Regions from separate parts of the Bacillus swezeyi genome, predicted to be linked through region 2. Evidence: predicted binding sites of a transcription regulator. Region 2 holds the regulator's gene; the other holds the start of a gene.
The links. The regulator Rex, encoded in region 2, represses fermentation and respiration genes when NADH is low (regulators of the CRP and FNR family bind a similar motif). The targets are predictions, from matches to a motif close to TTGTGAAATATTTCACAA.
Positions count from the first base shown of each region.

Region 1: the regulator Rex is predicted to act here: its motif matches at 1,916-1,933, upstream of RBH91_RS10995 (nitrate/nitrite transporter).

Region 1 is NZ_CP133085.1:2,178,374-2,185,046, reverse strand. It holds gene RBH91_RS11010 (nitric-oxide reductase large subunit) at 1-672, opposite strand, end outside; gene RBH91_RS11005 (Crp/Fnr family transcriptional regulator) at 832-1,500, opposite strand; gene RBH91_RS11000 (DUF2164 domain-containing protein) at 1,553-1,792, opposite strand; gene RBH91_RS10995 (nitrate/nitrite transporter) at 2,012-3,196, shown strand; gene RBH91_RS10990 (fumarate/nitrate reduction transcriptional regulator Fnr) at 3,342-4,055, shown strand; gene RBH91_RS10985 (YwiC-like family protein) at 4,089-4,811, opposite strand; gene RBH91_RS10980 (cyclic nucleotide-binding domain-containing protein) at 4,961-5,428, shown strand; gene RBH91_RS10975 (TIGR04053 family radical SAM/SPASM domain-containing protein) at 5,538-6,641, shown strand.
Region 2 is NZ_CP133085.1:747,146-753,818, forward strand. It holds gene rimI (ribosomal protein S18-alanine N-acetyltransferase) at 1-185, shown strand, start outside; gene tsaD (tRNA (adenosine(37)-N6)-threonylcarbamoyltransferase complex transferase subunit TsaD) at 175-1,200, shown strand; gene RBH91_RS03460 (ABC-F family ATP-binding cassette domain-containing protein) at 1,440-3,368, opposite strand; gene moaC (cyclic pyranopterin monophosphate synthase MoaC) at 3,516-4,028, shown strand; gene RBH91_RS03470 (redox-sensing transcriptional repressor Rex) at 4,025-4,669, shown strand; gene RBH91_RS03475 (twin-arginine translocase TatA/TatE family subunit) at 4,709-4,882, shown strand; gene tatC (twin-arginine translocase subunit TatC) at 4,889-5,665, shown strand; gene RBH91_RS03485 (YdiK family protein) at 5,714-5,905, opposite strand; gene RBH91_RS03490 (CPBP family intramembrane glutamic endopeptidase) at 5,905-6,639, opposite strand.

The sequences.
Region 1 (6,673 bases), 1.4 Mb from region 2:
CCCAGGTCTTAACGTGCTGGACAGCCATGCCGTCCAAAAGATGAAGTCAGAAACCTGTGTGATCTGGTCCTCGTTCGTGACCCATGCCCTGTTATGGTCAGGCATATGGCTTTCCTTGATCAGCCCCGGTTCAAGCCCCCATCCGTCTCCCTTTGTAAACACTTCGCGGTAATGGGCGCGGACTTGATGTAAGCCATATACCTGGGCCTGTGTCAGTTGCAGTTTGTCCGACCCTTTATCATAACGGTTTTTTCTCATTTCGCGAATCACTTGATTCCGGATCACATTTTGCTTTTCTTCCGAAAGGTTATTAAAGCTTTCGCCATACTGCTTGTCCGCTTTAAAGCTCTGCATCCCCTCTGTATAGACTTTCAGCGCTTCTGCTGTATAATCAGGCCCCATGTAAGATCCGTGGCCCAAAATAGTCCCGTAATCCATTAAGGCATATTTTTGAAAGACTGCCTGTCCGCCCTTGATTGACGATTTTGTCATCAGCACTTCGCCGTTTGGATCTGACACTTCAAGCGGTCTTGGCGCAAGTCCCTTAAAAATCCAATAGCCCCCTAATAACAGCACCGAAAAACTTGCAATCAGCGTAAAGACAAGAACAGATTTCAAGAAGCCATTCTTTGTCGTCTTCTTCTCTGGTACCGTCTCCCTTTGAACTTCCATCATGGTTCACTCCTTTCTTATTTGCATGTCCTAAGATACTGGATATGCAGTACAGCAGTTGTGAACCAGATCACTTTAAAGATGGCAGATTTGTGAATTCAATAAAAAAATCAGGCTCCCCTCTTTCAATGGAAAGCCTGATATACTGGCGGAAGGCGCTCAATTGCAGCCGTTCAGCCAATCCGCATCATGGATTAAAATACCGCTCCTGTCGGCTGTAAGCAGTTTTTTCTTTTTCATTTCATTTAGCGTGCGGTTGATCGTTTCCCTTGACGTTCCGACCATATTCGCAAAGTCCTGATTGGTAATGGGAAGGTTAATATAGACGCCTGTTCCTTTTTGAACCCCGTGTTCAGCCGCCAGTTTCCTTAAAGCGTGGGTCAGCCGGTGCTGGACGTCTTTTGAAATAAACCCTTGAATACGCTCTTGCAGATCAAGGATTTTTTTTCCCATGATTTTCATCACTTTAATCGTCATTTCCGGATATGTCATGAGCAGTTCATTAAAGTCGTCAACGCGGATGACGATTAATTCGGTTTCCTGAACCGCTTCAGCTGTTGCCGGGTATGGGGAGCCGTCAAAAAAGCCGACATGCGGAAACATGTCTCCGCTTTGCAGAAGAGAAATGACTTGTTCATTGCCGTCTTCATCAATCTTATACGCCTTCACAAGCCCGGATTTGATGAAAAATACAGCCTCCCGCTCTTCCCCTTCCATAAACACAAACATTCTGGGCTGGTATCTCCGCTTTATCGCGATCTCTTCAATTTGTTTAAACTCTTCATCATTCAAGCTGCTGAAAATCAGAAACTGTTTCAGAAATTCCATCTAAACCTTCAATCCCTTCGGCAAAAAGACTGTTTTTTAGGCGGCCAGCCTGTCAAAGACGCCTTTCAAGGGCAAAAAGCTCCTCTTCAATAGCTGCCGCTTTTTCTTCTACCACCTTGCGGCTGTCTTTTAGCGCCTGATTGTAAAAGTAAGGGCCGAGCTTTTCCTTTATAAATTCAAACGTCTGAATCGCCGCAATATCTCCGACCTCTTCTCCCCTCTCTTCAAGATAAAAGCGTTTGATCTCGCTCATGACGGCCTGTTTTTCTTCCTGTGTCAGCTGTAAAAGCACGAAACGCACTCCCTTTTTATTTTTATGATAAACGAAAATGCTCATAAATGGACGATATATTTTTTTATGGGTCTAACATTTTCTTTACATTACCGCTATTAAACATGAATCAGCCCGATTACCGTGTGATGTTGTTCACAATGTTTTTAAAAGACTTTTTGTAAGATAAACGTGCTGATTGATCATTTTATTTTTCCCTTTGAAAGGAGCAAAGCCGTAATGGTAAATCGTCAAAAAATGCAATTACCACTACAATCATTCAGTTTAGTGGCAGGATTTATGGTTTGGGTGCTGGTTTCATCTTTAATGCCTCATATTAAGCAGGATATCTCCCTGACCGAAAGTGAGATTTCCCTTGTTACTGCTATCCCGGTCATCCTTGGATCACTGCTTCGGATTCCGCTTGGGTACTATACGAACAAATTTGGGGCAAGAATGACGTTTATGATCAGTTTTTTGTTACTCCTGTTCCCGATTTTTTGGATCAGCACGGCTGATTCATTATCCGATTTAGTCGTCGGCGGATTTTTCCTCGGGATCAGCGGAGCGGTCTTTTCCATCGGGGTGACATCACTGCCAAAGTATTACCCTAAAGAAAAACATGGTTTTGTCAATGGTATTTATGGAGCCGGAAACATCGGAACGGCGATTACCACTTTTGCCGCTCCCGTGATCGCCAAAACCGCAGGATGGGCGAATACGGTCCGGATGTATCTGATCTTAGTCGCCGTATTTTTTTTGCTGAACTTTTTATTTGGAGATAAGAAAGAAACAAGGGTTGCAATTTCTGTAAAAGATCAAATCAAAGCCGTCTATCAAAATCAAAAACTATGGTTTTTAAGTTTATTTTACTTTATCACATTCGGCTCTTTTGTAGCTTTCACAGTCTATCTTCCGAACTTTCTTGTGAATCACTTCGGGCTCGATCCCGTTGATTCAGGGCTCAGAACCGCCGGCTTCATCGCTGTTGCCACATTTCTCAGACCTGTCGGCGGCTGGCTCGCGGATAAGTTCAATCCGCTGAAGCTCTTAATGTATGTATTTGCGGGGTGCACATTATCAGGCATTTTATTGGCCTTTTCTCCAAGCCTCACTCTTTACGGATTCGGCGTTTTGACGGTTGCCGTATGCGCCGGAATCGGAAATGGTGTCGTCTTTAAGCTTGTGCCGCTTTATTTCTCAAAACAGGCTGGCATTGTCAATGGGATCGTTTCAGCAATGGGCGGTTTAGGCGGTTTCTTCCCGCCTCTGATCTTATCAAGCGTTTATCAGACGACAGGCCATTATGCGATTGGGTTTATGGCGCTTTCGGAAGCAGCGCTTGCCAGCTTTGTCATTGTCGTCTGGATGTATTTTCAGGAAATGAGCAAAACAGCATCGAAAACAAATGCCCGCAATTTATAAAACCGTCCAGCAGCAAAATGACCTGAGATCAATGATCTCAGGTTATTTTTAGGTCTTTTGTCATTCGTTCACAAGATTGTTATTTTTGAAAGATCACTCAGGCTTATTTAACGTTACAATAGAACTGCAAAAGGGGTGACGCTCAATGAATATGCCTGTTCGAAAATCTGACACAGATCTGCTCTCAGTCGATCTGCATCATTTGTTGGAATCGATCAGCACCAAAAGAAAAATCCGGCAGGATACTTACCTATTTCAAGAAGGTATGGATGCAGAGGAACTTTATCTCATTCAGTCAGGACTCGTCCAAATCGGAAAATTAACGTCGGATGGAAAAGAACTGACGCTTAGAATGTGCAAAAAAAATGATATTGTCGGAGAGCTGACGCTTTTTTCTGATGAAGCGAAATATATGCTGAGCGCTAAAGTCCTCTCAGATGGCGAAGTGTTAGTTATCAATAAAGAAAAACTCGAAAAAGAACTGATTCAAAATGGAGCCTTAACCTTTGAATTCATGAAATGGATAAGCACTCATTTACGAAAGATCCAATCAAAAATCCGCGACCTTCTTCTCAATGGGAAAAAGGGGGCGCTCTACTCCACCCTGATCCGCCTTGCAAACAGCTACGGCGTTGCGCGAAGCGACGGGATACTTATTAATATTGTTCTGACCAATCAGGATCTGGCGAAATTTTGTGCTGCCGCAAGAGAGAGCATCAACCGCATGCTGAGCGATCTCCGGAAAAACGGTGTGATTTCGATTGAGGATTCCGGAAAAATCGTGATCCATCAGCTCAGCTATTTAAAACGGGAGATTGACTGTGAAAATTGTCCGGTCATCATATGCAACATTGACTAAAACAAACAAGGACAGTGAACATTGTCCTTGTTTTTATATTGTAAGCAAAAACACGCTGACCACCGCCATAAAGACACAGGCATTCACCAATTCAAGGATGCCTATTTTCTTCACCGACAGTTTCCTCCCGTATAAAAGCAGCGCCCTGATGCTGCTCGGAATAAAACCGAGAACCGCCCATCCGGCCCCAAACACCACTGATAAAAACGGCAAAATCACATGATAGCCCCATGAATACCATTTAAACCGCTTATTTTTCTTTTCACGGATCATCGATTTCACATAAAAGGCGCTGCCGACGAAAAACAGGATGGATTGAGTAAAAACGAACCATGCCCAGCCGTCCAGCGTTCCGGCCCCTGTCCAATAGCTGGCAAGCCCGCCCGCACTGAACACGATGATCGCCGCGATATCATTCAACAGCGCCCTGTCGTTATTTTTCCTTGCATAATAAAGATTGATGAGAAACATCGGAAACAGCGACAATCCGAGCAACACGAGCCCGGGCTCCATCAGAACGGAGGCAAGCAACAAGGAGACGGCCGGAATGCTGTAGGCCACTGCCCATTTTTGATAATATGCGATATTTTTCTTTTTCGCGATCATCGTCAAAGGAAAAGCCGCAAGGTAAAGAAACAGCCAGCCGACAAACAGCGGAATATGCCGCAAATGCGCTCCCCCGCCGACCATACCGAGCAGAAAAGGAATCACAAGCATCGCCCAAGCGCCGTGCTGTTTCGGTATCAACACTTTCATCACACATCCTCCCTTCTTTTCTATTACATTATAAAAATTTTATCTCGATTACCAAGTGACATTTTGCATAGCGAGATGTGAATTTTATCACTGCCATTTATAGCCTATCACTCTATACTGGAGCTAACATATAAGAAGGAGGAAGTTCTATGAATCGGTTTGACTATTTATTATTTCTGAAAAATCTTCCGATGTTTCTTGGGGTGCCCCTTCCCATCATTAAAAAGCTGCTGAAAAACGGAAAGGTGATTGATATCGTCTCATCGCACCCTCCTCGGTCGTTTCTTCATTCACAAGCCGTTTATTTTGTTTTGAAAGGTGAAGTGCATTTTACAGATAGAAGGCTTCCAGAAGAATCACGCACCATCGCCGAATGGGAAAAAGGCGATGTTTTTCCCATTGACCAAAAGGGAGAACCGTTTTTATCTCCGTTTATTTCAGTAAAAACTGCCGCAGAAACAGCCGTTCTTGAAATTCCATTTAACATATTTAAAAAAATGATGACCTACAATGAGCAATTGCAGTTGAATTTTCTCATTCTTCTCCAGCAAAATTTATATTTTTCCTATCAGCTATTTTTACGTTATCTCCATTCCTCCTCAGAAAACGAAGATTGAGAAGGGTCCCTTCCCTTCTCCCCCATTTCAAATGTGATCTACTTAACTTTTTTTCATCTTCATTTCCGATATGATACACATAATTGCTTAAGGAAAGGACAGATCAAACATGATACAGTGTGATTTTCAGGAAGCTCCATTTATCGTCATTTGGGAACTGACAAGGGCGTGTGAACTGAAATGCCTTCACTGCCGGGCATCAGCTCAAAACACTCGAGACCCGCGGGAGCTCTCGCTTAAAGAAGGGAAAGCTTTAATCGATCAAATTTATTCAATGAACAACCCCCTCTTGGTGCTGACCGGAGGCGATCCATTAATGAGAGAAGACGTGTTCGAAATCATTGAGTATGCCGTCCAAAAAGGCGTTCGGGTATCAATGACGCCGAGTGCAACCCCGAATGTGACGAAGGAAGCCATCAAAACCGCCAAAGATATCGGCTTATCGCGCTGGGCTTTCAGCTTAGACGGACCGAACCGCGAGATCCATGATCATTTTAGAGGAACAGACGGCTCTTTTGATTTAACGATGAAAGCGATTCGATATATCCATGAGTTCAATTTGCCCCTGCAGATCAACACCGTCATCTCAACTTACAATATCGATTATTTGGATGAAATGGCCAAGCTGATTGAACAATTAAATTGTGTGCTGTGGAGTGTGTTTTTCCTCGTTCCGACCGGCCGCGCCAAACGAGACGACATGATTTCCCCTGTAGATCATGAAAAAACATTTCTTTGGCTCAGCCGCTTAGCCAAAGAGGCGCCCTTTGATATCAAAACAACTGCAGCCCAGCACTATAGACGGGTCGTCATCCAGCAAAAAATGCGGGAAACGAAAGAACCCCACATGCAAATCCGCTATGAGCACGCTTTACAAAAAGGCAAAATTGATGCGATCGGCGGATTGGGCCGCGCACCGAAAGGCGTCAATGACGGAAATGGATTTATGTTTATCTCCCACATCGGTGATGTGTATCCAAGCGGGCTGCTGCCTGTTAAAGTAGGAAACATCCGTGATCAGCCACTGGCAGAAATTTACCGTGAGTCGCCGATTTTCAAGGATTTGCGAAACCCGGACGGATTCAAAGGAAAATGCGGTGTCTGCGAATTCCGCCATGTCTGCGGGGGATCACGCTCACGGGCCTATGCTCTGACAGGCGATTATTTGGCCAGCGATCCAAGCTGCATCTATATTCCGAAAGCTTTGCGCTAGAGCATTGTGATCTGTATCACAATTTTCCGACC
Region 2 (6,673 bases):
CCGCCATGAAGCTGTGCCGGATGAAGAAGGCAGTCCAGCTTTCTTTAGAGGTGAGGGTATCAAATCATATTGCGCAAAGCTTATATCAAAAACTCGGTTTTCAGCCGGGAGGAATTCGGAAAAATTACTATACTGACAATGGAGAAGATGCATTATTAATGTGGGTGAGACTAAATGAATCATAAACAAGATCTGTATGTATTGGGAATTGAGACAAGCTGTGACGAAACCGCCGCCGCCATCGTTAAAAACGGTACAGAAATTGTCGCAAACGTAGTTGCGTCTCAAATTGAAAGCCATAAACGATTTGGGGGAGTCGTCCCTGAAATCGCGTCCAGGCATCATGTGGAGCAGATGACGATTGTGCTGGAAGAAACCTTTTCACAGTCGGGAATGACTTTTGATGATATGGATGCAATTGCAGTAACCGAAGGACCCGGCCTTGTCGGCGCTTTGCTGATCGGCGTAAATGCTGCAAAAGCGCTGAGTTTTGCCCGCAATATTCCGCTGGTGGGCGTTCACCATATTGCCGGACATATTTATGCCAACCGGCTTGTCCGGGAAATTGATTTTCCGACGCTTGCGCTAGTCGTCTCAGGAGGACATACCGAACTCGTGTATATGAAAGAACACGGATCATTTGAAGTCATTGGAGAAACGCTCGATGATGCGGCAGGCGAAGCGTATGATAAAGTGGCAAGAACAATGGGTCTGCCTTATCCGGGAGGCCCGCACATTGACAAACTCGCTCAAAAAGGCGAAGCAAACGTGCCATTGCCGCGCGCATGGCTTGAAGAGGGGTCGTATCATTTCAGCTTCAGCGGCCTCAAATCGGCGGTTATCAACACGCTTCACAATGCTTCACAAAAGGGAGAAACCATTCCCCCGGAAGATTTATCCGCGAGCTTTCAAGAAAGTGTCATTGATGTCCTCGTGACAAAAACGGAACGTGCTGCAAAGGAATACGGCGTCAAGCAAGTATTGCTTGCAGGAGGGGTTGCCGCAAACAAAGGGCTTAGGACGGCTCTTGAGAAGACATTCAGCAGCTATCCGGATATTCAGCTCCTGATTCCGCCCCTTTCGCTATGCACAGATAATGCGGCGATGATTGCAGCTGCAGGGACCGTCGCTTTTGAAAAAGGCATCAGGGGAAGATATGATATGAACGGCCAGCCCGGCTTAGAACTGACTTCCTATTAGAACCTCACAAAAAGTGGGGTTTTTTTACGAAATACATGTTACTAACATATTATTAACATGTATCCACAGGCCTGTGTATAATATTTTAAAGCTTGTTCTATAGAGCTTTTTTACCTGTTAACATTGTGTATAAACATTATATTTTTGTGGATAATGTGGGTAAAACGCTTTCTTTGTTTTTAACAAAGGGTTTGTTTTGTGGACAAAAAACCGCTTCATTCCAGAAGCGGTTTTTGGATTTATTCATTTGTAGAAAGTGCTTCCCATTCTGATAATAGCTGTTCGAGCTCATCATTCAATTCTTCATTTTCGGCGTGGATATCCTGGACTTTTTCATGGTCTTGAAAGATATCCGGTTCGCAAAGAAGCTCTTCGTTCTGTTCAATTTTACCTTCGATGGCCGTAATTCTTGTTTCGATTTCTTCTATGCGGCGCTGACGCTGGCGTTCTTTTCTTTTCCACTCTTTTTCTTCTTCATAGCTGCGTTTTGTTCCCGCCTTTTCTGATACAGATTGATTCCGCTCTTCCGCTTGTTGTTTTTCCAATTCTTCAAGCTCCAGCTGCTGTGCTTTTTTTTCTGTATAATAATCGTAGTCCCCTAAATATTCTTCGACTCTTTCAGGAGAAAGTTCAAATACTTTTGTTGCGATGCGGTTGATAAAATAGCGGTCATGAGAGACAAATAAAATCGTTCCCGGATATTCGATCAAAGCGTTTTCCAATACTTCCTTGCTGTCTAAATCGAGATGGTTTGTCGGCTCATCAAGAATGAGAAAATTGCCTTTTTGAAGCATCAGTTTCGCAAGTGCGAGCCGTGCTTTCTCTCCGCCGCTTAAAGCGTGTACCGGCTTTAACACATCATCTCCAGAGAACAGAAAGTTGCCGAGACAGGTTCGGATATCTTTCTCATTCATTTCCGGATAGTCGTCCCAAAGTTCGTCAAGCACGCGTTTTGACGAGGTCAGCTCAGTCTGTTCCTGGTCATAATAGCCGATGGAGACATGTGAGCCTGTCGAAATCGATCCCGTTACAGGCTTCAGCTTCTGAACCAGCGTTTTTAACAGAGTGGATTTGCCGATTCCGTTCGGGCCGACGAGCGCCACGCTTTCCCCGCGCGCAATATGAAAAGCCAATGAGCGGAGGAGCGGGGGCTGATCCTGATAGCTGATCGTCAAATCCTCAACCCGGAGCACATCGTTTCCGCTTTGTCTTGCAATGTCAAAGCGGAAGGACGCCGACTTTTCATCTCCCAATGGTTTGTCCATGACTTCCATTCGTTCAAGCTGTTTTCTTCTGCTCTGCGCGCGCTTTGTCGTTGAAGCCCTGGCTAAATTGCGGTCGACGAAGTCCTGCAGCTTGGCGATTTCGTCCTGCTGCTTTTCATAAAGCTTCGTTTCTTTTTCAAGTTGTTCCGCCTTCATTTTAAGATAAGAGCTGTAGTTTCCGCTGTATTTTTTGCTTTGGGATCGGGAAATCTCATAAACCTGGTTGACAACTTTATCGAGAAAGTACCTGTCATGGGAGACGATTAAAATCGCTCCGCTGTAGTTTTGCAAATATTGCTCCAGCCATGTCAGCGTGTCGATGTCCAGGTGGTTTGTCGGTTCATCGAGAATGAGCAGATCCGGCTTTGTCAGAAGCATTTTTCCGAGAGCAAGCCTTGTTTTTTGCCCTCCGCTCAAGTCCTGTACGCGGGCCGAGTCGTCAAATCCGGCAAATCCAAGCCCGTGCATCACTGATCTGACTTCAGCTTCATATTGATAGCCGCCTTTGTCTTTAAACTCCTGCTGCAGTCTGTCATATGTTTTCATTAAGGATTCCAGCTTGTCTGGATCAGCGTGCGCCATTTGTTCTTCTATTGAACGCATCTCTTTTTCCATCTTTTTCAGAAAATCAAATACCGACAGGAGCTCTTCTTTAATTGTCAGCTTGGAATCAAGCCCTGAATGCTGATCAAGATAGCCCATCGTCAAATCCTTCGGCTTGATGATTTCTCCTTCTTCATAAGACAGCCGTCCGGCAATAATTTTTAAAAAAGTAGATTTTCCGGCACCGTTGCGTCCGACGATTGCAATCCGATCCCGTGATCTGACTTCCAGCTTTATATTCGTTAAAATAGAATCGGCTCCAAATGATTTTGAGAGCTGATTGACTTGTAAGATCATCATGATATTTCACCTCTTGTTTGCTAGTTTAAGTGTAGCCTATCAGATAGCAGTCAGCAAACAATTAAGCGGGGTCTGGAAGATTTTAACCAAAAGAAAAAGACAGAACGAAGAAAATAGTGTATGATCGTTATAAGGAGAGTTATGATCATGAATGAATTTACACACTTTAATGAACAAGGCAGAGCCAAGATGGTTGATATAAGTGAAAAGGGAGCTTCAGTCCGCACTGCTGTGGCCATTTCAAGCGTGTCAATGAACAGAGACGTGCATGAAAAAATCAAGAATCAAGAAATGGGAAAAGGCGATGTTTTGGCAGTGGCGCAAGTGGCCGGCATCATGGCTGCAAAACAAACATCAGTTATCATCCCGATGTGCCATCCGATTGCCCTCAAGGGAGTCGATATTGCCTTTCAATGGGAGGAAAAAGAACAGAAAAGCATTTTGCACATTCAGTCTAAAGTCAAGACAAAAGGGAGCACAGGTGTGGAAATGGAAGCGTTAACTTCTGCTTCCGTATGTGCGCTTACCGTCTATGACATGTGTAAAGCGGCGGATAAGGGAATGGTGATAGGCCCGACCTGTCTTGCAGAAAAGACAGGCGGAAAAAACGGTGACTATAAAAGGGAAAAAGCTGATGTAGACATGGAGGATCGCTTATGAACATGGATCATTCAAAAATTCCGCAAGCGACAGCGAAGCGGCTGCCGTTATATTATCGTTTTTTAAAAAACCTTCATGCATCCGGGAAACAGCGTGTATCATCCGCAGAACTGAGCGATGCCGTAAAGGTCGATTCCGCGACAATCCGCAGGGATTTTTCGTACTTTGGCGCGCTCGGTAAAAAAGGGTACGGCTACAATGTCAATTATCTGCTGTCCTTTTTCAGAAAGACGCTTGATCAGGATGAAATGACAAACGTAACGCTCATTGGCGTGGGAAATTTAGGGACAGCCTTTCTCCATTACAATTTTATCAAAAACAATAATACTAAAATTGCAATGGCTTTTGATATCAATGAGCACAAAATCGGGACGGAAGTTGGCGGTGTTCCCGTCTATGACTTAAACAAGCTTGAAGAGCATATGACAGATGATATACCCGTCGCCATTTTGACGGTTCCGGCCCAAGCCGCGCAATCCATTACAGACAGGCTTGTTGCGCTGGGCATTAAAGGCATTCTTAATTTTACGCCGGCTCGTTTGAATGTGCCGGAACACATTCGGATTCATCATATAGATTTGGCGGTTGAACTTCAGTCACTCGTGTATTTTCTGAAACATTATTCAATGAATGAAAAGTAAAACGGGAAACTTAAAAATAAAGGAAAGGGGGCAGGCTTTATGCCGATCGGTCCTGGAAGCTTTATTTTAATCGTCGTGGTGGCGCTTTTGATTTTCGGCCCGAAAAAACTTCCCGAGCTTGGAAAAGCGGCGGGAAATACGTTGCGGGAATTTAAAAATGCAACAAAAGGGTTAGCAGATGACGATTCCGATAAAAAGAAAGAAGATCAGTAGGATAGGATGACATTTATGAAGGGAAAAGAAATGTCGCTGGTAGAACATATCACAGAACTTCGAAAACGGTTCGTGATCATTTTTTTCTTTTTTGCCGTTTTTGTTGCAGCAGGCTTTTTTTTGGCAAAGCCGTTGATCATTTATCTGCAGCAGACGGATGAGGCGAAACGGCTGACGCTTAATGCGTTCAAGCTGACAGACCCTTTATTTGTGTATGTGCAGTTCGCCTTCATTATCGGCGCTGTCTTGACTTCGCCGCTTATTTTATATCAGCTGTGGGCTTTTATCAGCCCGGGGCTGTATAAGAAAGAACGCAAAGTGACGCTCAGCTATATTCCGGTATCGATCATACTCTTTTTAGGCGGCATTGCCTTTTCTTACTTTATTTTATTTCCGTTTGTCGTTGATTTTATGACGAGAATCTCCGATGATTTGCATGTAAATCAAGTCATCGGAGTACATGAGTATTTTCAGTTTCTGCTGCAATTAACGCTTCCTTTCGGCTTATTGTTTCAGATGCCTGTGGTCATCATGTTTATTACAAGGCTCGGACTGGTGACGCCCATGTTTTTGGCAAAGATCAGAAAGTATGCTTACTTTGTTTTGTTTGTCATTGCGGCGCTCATCACACCGCCCGAGCTTTTGTCTCATTTAATGGTTTCAGTGCCTTTATTATTCCTATATGAGGTCAGTATCGTGATTTCCAGAATATCTTACAGGCAGGCGCAAAAAACAGTTATCCAAGAGGAAAATCAAGCGTTTTTAAAAGACCAAATCAAATAAAGAGCCATCCTCATATTCCGAGAATGGCTCTTTTCTATCAGTACAGGGTTATTGATCTTTTCGTTTCAGTTTGCTCGACAAGGCGAACATTTTAAAGGAAATGCTGATATTATAGGCAGCGAAAAGCATCAGAAGAATGGTGTAAAAAGACCACATGTTTCCCGGTGAGGTAGCTGCCAGATATGTAAACAGCACGCCTGTCAACAAATAAATCAATCCCCAAAACTTAGGGCTTCTCATCATAAAAATCCTCCAATAATCAACTGCAATTTCTCCAATCGCTCCAAATATTCTTCAATCGGCCCTCGGAAAGTCTGCAGCAAGACAACAAGCGTATTCATGGCGACATGGGCGAAAATGGGAACGATAATCCGGTTTGTCCTGACGTATAAAAAGGCGAATGTGAATCCCATTGCCGTGTAGATTAAAAGGTGTGAGAAATCCATATGGACAACCGAGAAGATCACGGAACTAAAGAGAGCGGCGATGAAAAAATTAGTTTTTTCGTAGATCGCGCCGAATATAATCTTTCTGAAAATGATTTCCTCAAGGATCGGACCGAACACAGAAGAGACAAACATCATCAGCGGCAATGTGCTGATGATTTCCATGATGCGCTGTGTATTTTCCGATTCCGGGTTGACCCCGAACAAGTTCATTTCGATCGAAGCGGCAATCGATTGGGCAAACAGGGCAAGAAAAACACCGCCGACAGCCCATCCGATAGATGCTCCAACAGATGCTTTCGAACCGTTGCGAAGCGTTGTTTTCGGCACCGTCCTCAGGATCAGCAGCACGATGACAAGGCAGAGGGGAAAGGCGATGACCGACCACACGCCTGTCAGTGTAAGCTTTGCTTCGGCGGGCGCCATGCCTCTTCCCACGCCCAAAAAGTACAGCAGGGGAAGGCCGACAGCAGCCGACAACTGCATGAGGACATATGTCAAAATAATAAACCAATATTGTTTTCTCAAGCCGTATGTACTCCTTTTCTAAAATGTAATACAG